2 regions of the Streptomyces sp. BL1 genome follow, and region 1 is predicted to be linked to the other one. Evidence: riboswitches for the same ligand, from Rfam matches in the RefSeq annotation. Region 1 holds a riboswitch; the other holds the start of a gene.
What was found. Region 1 has a riboswitch for glycine ahead of AC3AGO_RS33010 (trimeric intracellular cation channel family protein). Riboswitches for the same ligand answer to the same signal wherever they lie in the genome.
Positions count from the first base shown of each region.

Region 2: another riboswitch for glycine. It lies ahead of gcvT (glycine cleavage system aminomethyltransferase GcvT); the one in region 1 lies ahead of AC3AGO_RS33010 (trimeric intracellular cation channel family protein).

Region 1 covers NZ_JBXYWZ010000002.1:7,518,173-7,523,648, forward strand. Annotated here, with positions in the region: gene AC3AGO_RS32995 (DUF6011 domain-containing protein) at 1-175, shown strand, start outside; gene AC3AGO_RS33000 (DUF952 domain-containing protein) at 193-543, opposite strand; gene AC3AGO_RS33005 (hypothetical protein) at 706-873, opposite strand; gene AC3AGO_RS33010 (trimeric intracellular cation channel family protein) at 1,269-1,883, opposite strand; glycine riboswitch at 2,061-2,165, opposite strand; glycine riboswitch at 2,167-2,260, opposite strand; gene AC3AGO_RS33015 (ABC transporter permease) at 2,289-3,563, opposite strand; gene AC3AGO_RS33020 (FMN-dependent NADH-azoreductase) at 3,713-4,459, opposite strand; gene AC3AGO_RS33025 (sigma-70 family RNA polymerase sigma factor) at 4,535-5,422, shown strand; gene AC3AGO_RS33030 (HAD family hydrolase) at 5,428-5,476, opposite strand, start outside.
Region 2 covers NZ_JBXYWZ010000002.1:2,753,367-2,758,842, reverse strand. Annotated here, with positions in the region: gene glyA (serine hydroxymethyltransferase) at 1-727, opposite strand, end outside; gene gcvH (glycine cleavage system protein GcvH) at 815-1,195, opposite strand; gene gcvT (glycine cleavage system aminomethyltransferase GcvT) at 1,308-2,468, opposite strand; glycine riboswitch at 2,632-2,735, opposite strand; gene AC3AGO_RS12060 (AAA family ATPase) at 2,972-3,673, shown strand; gene AC3AGO_RS12055 (enhanced serine sensitivity protein SseB) at 3,793-4,569, shown strand; gene AC3AGO_RS12050 (enhanced serine sensitivity protein SseB C-terminal domain-containing protein) at 4,706-5,476, shown strand, end outside.

The sequences.
Region 1 (5,476 bases):
CAGTCACCCCGTGCAAGGCCGGCGCGTCCTGTGCCGCATGTGCGGGCAGCCGCTGCGCGACCGGGCCTCCCGCCTGTGGGGCCTTGGGCCCGACTGCCGGCACAAGCTCGCGCTGCGCAGCGCGCCGGTGCCGCCGTTGCACGAAGTCGACCAGGACACGTTGCCGGGGGTGTGAGGGGGCGCTCGGTCCGCTCAGTGGCTCGGGGACTCCGCCTCGGTCCACGATTCCACGGCGACGACCGCGTCCACGGGCAGCGGGCCGTAGATGTGCGGGAAGGTCTCGTCGGCGCCGGGGACCGGGGGCTCGTGGCGTACGGGGACTGTCAGGCGTTCGCTGTCGATGACGAGGACGACGAGCTCCCCGGCGGCGGGGGTGCCCGCGCCGTACAGCATCTCGGCGACACGGGGGAGTTGATGCCGCGCCGAGCCGTGGATGAAGCCGACCTCCTCCAGCGTCCGGCCGCGGGCCGACATCTCGTACGTACCAGTCTCGCGCGCTGCCTCCCACAGGGAGCGCTCGGTGAGGTGCAGAATTTCGGTCATGAACAGACCCTAGGCGGTGCGGTGTTCGACGGTGCCGGATTCGCCGGGGCGCGGTGGAGCCGGGTCGTCACCGGCAGGCGACTGCCCCGGCCGGTGCGGCAAACGCGGTCCGGGCGGGGCAGTCGGCGGTGACGGTCATGAGTGCCGGGTATCCGTGCGGCGTCAGACGGAGGCCCATGCGTAGATCATCCTGGGGGGTGCGTCGGCCCCGGAGCAGGTGTCTTCCTCGTCCTGCGTCTTCTTTTTGCCGAGGGCGGTGATCAGCTGGGCGATTCCGGCGACAAGGGCGCCCAGGCCGCCCAGAAATGTACCGATCGATTCGAGAGTCATGGTGCATCTCCAGCCTGCGGGCCGGACGCGTGTCGGGGACCTGCGCTCTATGCGGGGAGCGTCGGCGGCGACTGTCGCGGGGAACCGGCCATTCCCACGGCGACTCGCGCGAAGGGGTATTCCGGCGGCACCGGGAAGGACGCCGCACACCGTGCTGCACTCATCGTCCAACGCATGTCCGGCCTCCTTTCGCCCAGTTGACAGCCGCCAAGCCCACAAGCGCCCAGACGGCAACTCATGCACCTGAGTTGATGGGCCGTCACTTTACCGGCATTCCACCGCCCAGCAATACCCCCGAACGAGTGGAATGCTGTCATCGTTGGCTGGAATCAGTCGAACTCCCCTTTGTGGGCAAGGGGATGAGAACCGTACGGAGGGGCCGGGTGCCTCTGCCGTCAGGCGGGGGAGCGGTGCAGGCCGGGGAGGCGGAGGCCGTACCGGATGGCGAGCGTGCGCAGCAGGAACACCAGCGCCGCGGAGGTGATCGTCGTGGCGGTGGAGGGGACGCCGAGGCTGTCGAGGGCGAGGCAGCAGGCCGCGCCGGCCGCCGCGGCCGTGGCGTAGAAGTCCTCGCGGAGCAGCAGCGGAGGGCTCTCCCCGCACAGCAGGTCCCGCACGATCTCGCCCGTGACGCCGGTCAGCACCGCCAGGATGATCACCGCGGGCGGGGTGACGCCGGCCTCCAGGGCCGCCCGTGCGCCGATCACGGTGACCACCGCGAGTCCGAGGGCGTCGACCAACAGCAGGGTGCGGTGCGGGAATCGGCGCCGGGCCGGATAGAGACTCGTCAGCACCGCGACGCCGGCGATGACGGCCAGCAGGACCCAGTCGTGCGTCCAGTAGAGCGGGCGGCGGTCCAACAGAACATCCCGCAGGGTGCCGCCGGATATCGACGCGGCGAATGCGAGCACCAGTCCGCCGAAGAAGTCCATCTTCGCCTCGTGTGCCGCCAGTACGCCGCTGGCGGCGAATGCGGCGATGCCCACGAGATACAGCACATGCAAGATCACGGCAGCAATCCCCTCAGTTCGCCGGGCAGTTGGCGACGGAAAAGGGAAGAGCTGCCGGAACGGGGCAGCGGGCAGGGGTGAGCACGGGGCGCACGGGGACTCCATTTCGCGAACGGGTATGCCGGACGGCGCGGCGCATTCCGTGCACGTGGAGTGTGCGGGCATGCGGCGCGCGGACTTTCCCGCTCTGTCATGAAGCCTGAGAGTTTCACCGCCTGGCCTGGCGGTTTGCCCCGTGGGCGGGCACCTGCGGAGAGTCCGCGGTGCCGCTTTTCAGAGGTGCCTTTCCTGCGCGGTAACCGGCCTGAGAGATTCCGGGAGGGTTGCTCCTTCGGCATCACCGCCGCGAAAGGGCGTGATTCTCCCGCACAGGGTCAACGGCCTGTCTGCTGTTGTGCCGTTACGCTAACACGGCTCGACGTCCACTCCGCGCGCCGATGGATTCCCCGCCGGATTCCCGTACGCGTACCGTGCGACGTATCCGTGCGCGTCCCCTCGTACGTCTCCGCTCGGAATGTCAGCGCGCCCCCTCAACTCGCCCGGACCGGCCGGAGGTTGTCTCTTCCCCGGGTGGCGGTGCCGCCAGGTCCAGAACACGGCGCAGGACAGAACGGCCCAGCCGGCGAGTACGAGGACGGGACGCGGCGACTGATGGCCGGGGAAGTAGACCGCGGAGCTGAGAGCCTCGACCGTCGCGCCCTGCGGAAGCCGGCAGCCGAGCGCCGCCAGCGGCCGGGGCAGCAGTCCCGTGGGGACGGAGCCGCCGCAGGACGGGGCGCCCAGCAGCACGACCAGCCCGTACGTCGGGAGCAGCGCCCATCTCTTCAGCAGGACGCTGAACATCGTGAACAGCATGCCGGACGCGAACATCGCCAGGGACAGCAGCAGCCACGGGATGAGGAACGGCATGGTGAGGACGTCCAGCCACCAGTCCGCGACCGCGTAGATGCACAGCCCGCCCAGGACGGCGAAGCCGGCCGTGAAGCCGATGCGCCCGCCGGGCGTGAGGCCGTCGGCGTGCGCCGACAGCTGGCCGGCGCCCAGGAAACCCACCATCACGGCGGCGAACGTCATATAGAAGAGTGCGATCCCCTTCGGGTCCGTCTTCTGCGGCGGATGGGTGTCGCGGACCCGCACCCGCACGCCGGCTTCCTCCGCCGCCCGCGGCGCCGCCTTGCTCAGCACTTCGGCGACCGAGGCACCGGACGCGCCCGACACGTCCAGCTCCACCGGGGCGTTCTGATCTGCCGGCGTGTGCGGTCCGGTCCGCGCCTCCGGACCGGCGTGACCGCGTACGACGGCGTAGACCTCGCGCTCGCTGACCTTCCGTGCGGCTGCGGCGTCGTTCCCGTACCGGTGAGGTGCGAGCGAGGCGTGCAGCTCTCCGTCGAGAGCCTTCAGGAAACGCTGTTCGTCGGGGGAGTCGTCGACGAGGGCGACGGGCAGCATGCGCGGTTCGGGCTTGGCCATCACGTACGAGTACGTACCGGCGAGCAGCCCGGCGACGGCTGCGATGAGGAACATCAGCACCGTGGCGGGGTACATCGGTGAGTGCCGGAACGCCCGCCACCGCTCACCCGGTGTGCGCTTCCCGTGTCCCTGCCGCCCCAAGCCATCGCCCGCGGGCGCGACTTCCTCGCACATGCCGTCCCGGTCGGGGCGGGGGAACGGCGCGGTCATGCACACTTCCTCGGCGCTGTCGGCACTTGCTCCAGGGGCGACGGGGCGCACTGTGCGCCGCGCCATCCTGCAAGGGAGCCAGAGACCCGCGGCGCGGCGGTAGGGACTTCCGGCCCGTCCGGGGAGGGCAGTTCAGCCCTGCCGCCCGGTCAGCTCGGTTGGCGGGTCGTTCGGAGTGCCAGGTCTCTGACCGCGTCCTGGGCCGACGCCAGGGAGACCGCGGCCATGTCGCGAAAGGGCGCGAGAGCCGGGATGTCTTCCGCGCGTGTCATCTCGGCGTGCACGACGTGCAGTTCGTCCTCGGGGACGCCGAGCGCACTGAAGTACGCGCGGAGGTACGGGATCTGGAAGTCGAACGGTTCCCGGGGCGTGCCCGGGCCGTAGGCGCCGCCGCGTGCCGCGACCAGCACGATCCGCGTACCGGACAACAGGCTCTCCCCGGTGTGCGGGTCGGTGAACGCGCCGGGGAAGGACACCCGCTCGATCCACGCCTTCAGGGCGGCGGGGACCGAGAAGTTGTACATCGGCACGCCGAGCAGCACGGTCTCCGCTTCCAGCAGTTCGGTGACGTACGGCAGTGTCAGCGCCCACTCCCGCGCCTCGGACGCGCTCTCGGCCAGTGCCGCCACCTCGGCGAGCGGCACACCGCCCTGCCGCTCCACGCGTTCCCCGAGGGAGATCAGCCCCGGCCCCACAGGGGGCACGGGGCCGGCGGCCAGATCCCGGTACCGGTAGCCGGCTGAGCCGTGCCGCTCCCGCCACGTTTCGGCGAACAGTTCTGTCAGCTGTCTGGTGGCGGAACGGTGCGAGGGGGCGGTGCTGGAATCGAGGTGCAGCACGGACGCCCGTCCGGAAGACGGGCGGCGCACCTGCAGGTCGGTGAGGATGTCGGTCATGTGGTCTCTCCCTGTCACTTCTGCGTCCTGGTGACCGTCAAGAAGGTGACGGACCGCGGCGAGGAAAGGTGACAGATGGACGAGGACGAGCGGCTGGCGGAACGGTTCGAGGCGGATCGCAACCGGCTGCACGCGGTCGCCTACCGGATGCTCGGCTCGCGCAACGAGGCACAGGACGCCGTCCAGGAGACGTGGCTGCGGCTCAGCCGCGTCGACAGCAGTGCCATTGGGAATCTGGGCGGATGGCTGACGACGACGGTGTCCCGTGTGTGCCTCGACATGCTGCGTTCCCGCACGTCACGGCGCGAGGACCTGGAGGGCGACGAACTGTCCGAACGGCTCGGGAACGCCGTCGGTGAGGACGCCGATCCCGAACAGGAGGCGCTGCTGGTCGACTCGGTGGGCCGGGCGCTGCTCGTGGTCCTGGACACGCTCGTACCGGCCGAACGGGTCGCGTTCGTACTGCACGACATGTTCGCCGTCCCGTTCGACGGGATCGCGCCGATCGTGGACCGTACCCCCGACGCTGCCAAGAAGCTCGCCAGCCGCGCCCGCCACAAGGTCCGCGGCACTCCCGCGGCGGGCGGTCCCGGACTCGACCGGCAGCGGCACGTCGTCGACGCATTCCTCGCCGCCGCACGCGGCGGCGATCTGACCGCGCTGCTCACCGTGCTGGCCCCCGACGTCGTACGCCGCGCCGACCCCGCCACCCTGCCGGCGGGCGCCGCCACCGAGATCCGGGGTGCGCGGGCCGTGGCGGAGGAGACCGTACTGCTCACGGGGAACGCCCAGTTCGCCGCACCGGCCCTCGTGAACGGCTCCGTGGGCCTCGTCGTCGCCCCGTACGGACGGCTGCTGCTCTGCCTTACCGTCCACGTCGAGGGCGACCGGATCGCCGCGTACGAAGTGATCGCCGACCCCGCGCGCCTGCGTCAGCTCGACCTGGCCGTGCTCGACGGGTGACGGAGCTACGGGCCGCGCCGTACGGGGGCTGGGCCCTCCACTCGTGTGCCGGTG
Region 2 (5,476 bases), 4.8 Mb from region 1:
TGGAGAGGATCACACCGCCGCGCGGGCCGCCGAGGGTCTTGTGGGTCGTGGTGGTGACCACGTCCGCGTACGGCACGGGCGAGGGGTGCAGCCCGGCCGCGACGAGACCGGCGAAGTGCGCCATGTCGACCATCAGGTACGCGCCGACCTCGTCCGCGATGCGGCGGAAGGCGGCGAAGTCCAGCTGACGCGGGTACGCGGACCAGCCGGCGATGATCATCTGCGGGCGGTGCTCCTTGGCCAGCCGCTCGACCTCGTCCATGTCGACCTGGCTGGTCTGCTCGTCGACCTTGTAGGCGACGACGTTGTAGAGCTTGCCGGAGAAGTTGATCTTCATGCCGTGGGTGAGGTGGCCACCGTGGGCCAGATCCAGACCCATGATGGTGTCGCCCGGCTTGAGCAGGGCGAACATCGCCGCCGCGTTGGCCTGCGCACCGGAGTGCGGCTGGACGTTCGCGGCCTCGGCGCCGAACAGCGCCTTGATCCGGTCACGGGCGATGTCCTCGACGACGTCGACGTACTCACAGCCGCCGTAGTAGCGGCGGCCGGGGTAGCCCTCGGCGTACTTGTTCGTGAGAACCGAGCCCTGGGCCTCCATGGAGGCGACCGGGGCGAAGTTCTCCGAGGCGATCATCTCGAGGGTGGACTGCTGACGGTGGAGTTCGGAGTCGACGGCGGCGGCGACGTCCGGGTCCACCTCGTGGAGAGAGCTGTTCAGAAGCGACATGGATCCATCCCTGATGGCGCGCGTCACGGCGCGGTAGTGACGGGCAGAGCAGTAGGCGTACAGCCTGGGTTCCCGGCCTCGGGCGGCTCAGGCTCCCTTGGCGAAGGCGGTGTACTCGTCGGCGGACAGCAGGTCGTCCGGCTCGTCGGTGACCTTCACCTTGAACAGCCAACCGCCCTCGAAGGGGGCGGAGTTCACCAGCGCCGGGTCGTCCACCACGTCCTGGTTGGTCTCGGTGACCTCACCGGTGACCGGTGCGTACAGGTCGCTGACCGACTTGGTGGACTCCAGCTCGCCGCAGGGCTCGCCCGCGGTCACCGAGTCGCCTACCTCAGGGAGCTGGACGAAGACCACGTCGCCGAGCGCGTCGGCGGCGTGGGACGTGATGCCGACCGTCGAGACGCCGTCCGCGGCGTCCGACAGCCACTCGTGCTCCTTGCTGTAGCGCAGCTGCTGGGGGTTGCTCATGGTGCGATTCTCCTGGATGAGAGGTGTGCAAAGGAAAACGGTCAGGTCAGGTGGGATGAGACCCACAGTCCGTGGCCGGGAGGTTTAGACGCCGGGTGATGCTCCGCGGGGCTCAGCGCTGCCTCTTGTAGAAGGGGAGGGCCACCACTTCGTACGGCTCGTGGCTGCCCCGGATGTCCACGGCGACGCCCTCCGTCCCGGGCTCCGCACGGGCCGCGTCCACGTATGCGATCGCGATCGGCTTGCCCAGGGTGGGGGACGGGGCACCGGAGGTGACCTCGCCGATGACCGTACCGTCACCGGCCGACACCACCGGGTAACCGGCGCGGGGGACGCGGCGGCCCTCGGCGATCAGGCCGACCAGCTTCCGCGGCGGTGCCTTCTCGGCACGCTCGGCGGCGGCCTCCAGTGGTTCGCGGCCCACGAAACGGCCGCCGTTGGTCTCCTTCTCGAACTTCACCGTCCGGCCGAGCCCCGCGTCGAACGGGGTGGTGGCGGTGGACAGTTCGTGTCCGTACAGCGGCATGCCCGCTTCGAGCCGCAGCGTGTCCCGGCAGCTCAGCCCGCACGGGGTGAGGCCCGCGCCCTCGCCGGCCGCGGTCACCGCCTCCCACACGGCGACGGCGTCGGCGGGGGCGACGAAGAGCTCGAAGCCGTCCTCGCCGGTGTATCCGGTACGGGCGATCAGCGCGTCCTTGCCCGCGACGGTGCCGGGCAGGCCCGCGTAGTACTTCAGGCCCTCCAGGTCCGCGTCGGTCAGCCCCTTCAGGCTGTGCTTGCCTTGAAGGATCCCGGCGGCCTCCGGGCCCTGGACGGCGATCAGCGCGTACGCGTCCCGGTCGTCCCGCACCTCCGCGCCCGCGAAGCCGGCCGAGCGTTCGGTGAGCGCGTCCAGCACCACCTGGGAGTTGGCGGCGTTCGCGACGACCATGAAGGTCTGCTCACCGGTGCGGTAGACGATCAGGTCGTCGAGGATGCCGCCGTTCTCGTCACAGATCATCGTGTAACGGGCGCGGCCCACGGCGAGCTTGGAGAGATTGCCGATGAGCGCGTAGTCGAGCAGCTCGGCGGCCTGCGCGCCCGTGATGGTGATCTCGCCCATGTGGGAGAGGTCGAACAGGCCCGCGCGGCTGCGCACGGCGTTGTGCTCGTCACGCTCGCTGCCGTACCGCAGCGGCATGTCCCAGCCCGCGAAGTCGGTCATCGTCGCGCCGAGCGCGCGATGTGTCGCGTCGAGGGCCGTCCTGCGAGGGGCGGGCGGATTTTCGCTCATGATCAGGCTCCCGGTCATGGGGGACGTGAGTGTCCTCCCCATCTGTCATCGGAACCTGAGAGGTTCGCCCGTGTCCCGTGAGCTTCGGAACGGAGCTTGCACCTTGGGTGGAGCCGGCGCCTCTGCAGCTCGCAGCGGCGGCGGCCCGCTTTTCAGATCTGCCTCACCCTGCGCGGTATCGGGGCCTGAGAGATTCAAGGGAGGAACTTGCTCCTTCGGCGCCCACGTCCTTCTTCTTCAGGACGGGGACTCTCCCGCGCGGGCTCAATCGGCCGGTATGGAGTTGGCGTGCACATCATGGCACGTTCGCGCCGTCTGCGGTCCCCCCGGCCGTACGGCATTCCACAGCACTTCGCGGCAGGTCCGCCCGGAGCGGACGGCCGCATGTCACGGGTGTGTACGGACACATGTCCCGGACCCGCCGCGCCTTGAATCGCATTACCGTTCCTTGACACTCTCGGGGAAAGCCGCGACGAGCGGTCCGAGCCGGGGAGGGCGATCGGGTGGCAAGCCTGCGCAGCGCGTACGTCGCGGTGAGCGCGACGGTGACGGGAAACGGCACGGGCGCCGGAGCGGGCACGGCCGTGCCCGCGCAGCGGTGCGCGCCGGTTCCCGCGCCCGCGCCCGCCGTGGAGGAACGGGACCTGCGCGGCACCGCGCCGGGCGGCACCCTGCGGTTCGCCGCCGGTGACCGGGTCGTGGTCTCCGGACTGCCCGGCAGCGGCAAGTCGACGCTGATGCGGCGCGCGGTAGCGCTCGGCGACACGGTGCGCCGCATCGACTCCCAGGACGTGCGCGAGCGCTGGGACCGCGGAATGCCGCGCTGGATGCCGTACGGGCTGTACCGGCCCTTTGTCAGGATTGCCCATTTCGCCGGTCTCCGGGGCGCGTTGACCTCCGGCGCGAGTGTCGTCGTGCACGACTGCGGTACGCAGAGCTGGGTGCGCAACTGGGTGGCGCGGGACACCCGGCGCCGGGGTGGGGGCCTGCATCTGGTGCTCCTCGACGTGCCGCCCGGCCTCGCCCTGGAGGGGCAGGCGGCGCGGGGGCGCGGGGTGTCCGGCTACGCCTTCGTACGTCACCGGCGCGCCGTCGCCCGCCTGGTGACGGCCGCCGAGGAGGGGACACTGCCGTCGGGCGTCACCTCGGTGACGCTGCTGGACCGGGAGGCCGCGGCCTCGCTGGCGGCCATCACCTTCGAATGAGGGCCGGCGTCTGCGCATGAGGGCCGGCGTCTGCGCATGAGGGCCGGGCGCGGGGCACCCCGCGCCCGGGGCGAGGACCGGCCAACAGGGCCGGAAACGCCTCCGATTAGGGTGGCCGCATGAGCATCCCGCAGGACTTCGGCCCAGGCCACGGCGGAGGCTGGCCCGGCAACGAGCTGGAAGAGGCCCTCGCGGCCTCACTCGCCGTCTCCTCCGCGGGCGGCCGGCTGCTGGAGGTGCTCGGCCGCAGCAGCCTCTGGGTGCCGCTGCCCGAAGGCGGCGGTCCGCAGAGCCCGAATCTGGACCTGCCGACGATCGAACTGGGCGGCGCGGCGTACGTCCCCGTCTTCAGCTCCGAGCAGCAGTTCCTCCAGGTGGTCGGCTCCCACATGGACTTCAGCATCGCGCCCGCGCGGGAGTTCGCGCGCGGTCTGCCCCCGCAGGTCGGGATCGCGGTGAACCCGGAGGGCGCCGTCGGCATCCCGCTGCCGCCCGAGGTGGTGGCGGAGCTGTGCAAGAACACCCCCGACGAGCAGGCCGCGTGGGGCGTGGCCCGCGGTGCGCGGGTGCGGCTCTTCGAACCGGACTGGCAGGAGGAGCCCGGGGAGTTCCTCGCCGCGGTGGCCGGCGAACTCGCCGTGCTGGGTCCCGTACGCACCGCGCGGCGTGCCCTCGCCAGCAGCGAGGGCGATCCCCCTGCGCTGTTCATCGGGGTCGAACTCGACCTCCTCGACCCCGAGGCCCGGCAGGCCGCGCACGACGCGCTGGGGCGGGCGCTGGGCAGGGTGGCCGTCAAGTGGCCCGTCCAGATGGTGCTGTTGGACGCGTCCCGGGATCCGGTGGCGGACTGGATGCGGCACTGCGTACGCCCGTTCTACTCGCGCGAGCACACCTGACGGGCGTACCGGCCGAAACGGAAGCGCCGAGTCGGCGGCGACGTGTCGTACCGGGCTCTTAAGCTGGAGAGATGACGGGGCGCGTCCGTACGCGAGTGCGGGCGCATGGTGAGCGAAGCAGAAGAAGGGCGGCTACGTGAGCGCGGGAGGAAGCGTCGAGCAGCTGCTGCAGCAGGTGTCGCCCGGCCGGTTCGACACCTACGAGGCACTGCTGAACGCGCTCACCGGGGCAGAGGTGTGGATGCTCCTGTGGACCGGCCAGGCCGGCTCGCCCGACGCGCAGTACGGAAACATGGAGGTCGGCGGGTACGGCTACGCGCCCTGTGTCACCTCGGCCCAGGAGCTCGCCGTCTCCGGCTGGAACCGGGCGCACGAGGTCGTCACGGGCCGGGAGATCGCGACGGCTCTCTTCCCCGAGCGCTGGGGCATCTGGCTGAATCCGCACGCTCCCGGCGGCGGCGTCGGCATCCCCTGGCTCGATCTGCGCCGGGTCGCCGGCGGCCTGGACCGGCTGCCCGCCGGACCGCTGCGCATCTCCGAACCGGCCCTGGACGTCCCGCAGTTCTACGCCCAGCTCACGCACTCCGCGCACCGTACGCCCGCCGTCCGTTCGCTGCGCCGCTGCTGGGTGCAGCCGGCGCTGGGCACGGCGTATCTCGCCATCGGCCTCGATCTGTACGACAACGGGCAGCAGGCCGTGGAGTCGGTGCGGGAGATGATGCGCCAGTCGGTCGCCTCGGTGCCCGCCGGGCTGCCCGTCTCCAGCGTCTCCATGGCCGACGACTACGACCCGGTCGCGATGTGGCTGCGGCGCAACTCCCGGCCATTCTTCGACCGTGACGCCCCGGCAGGTGCCGCCGCCCCGCAGGGCACAGGACCCGGCAACGGATACGGCTACCCCCAGGCG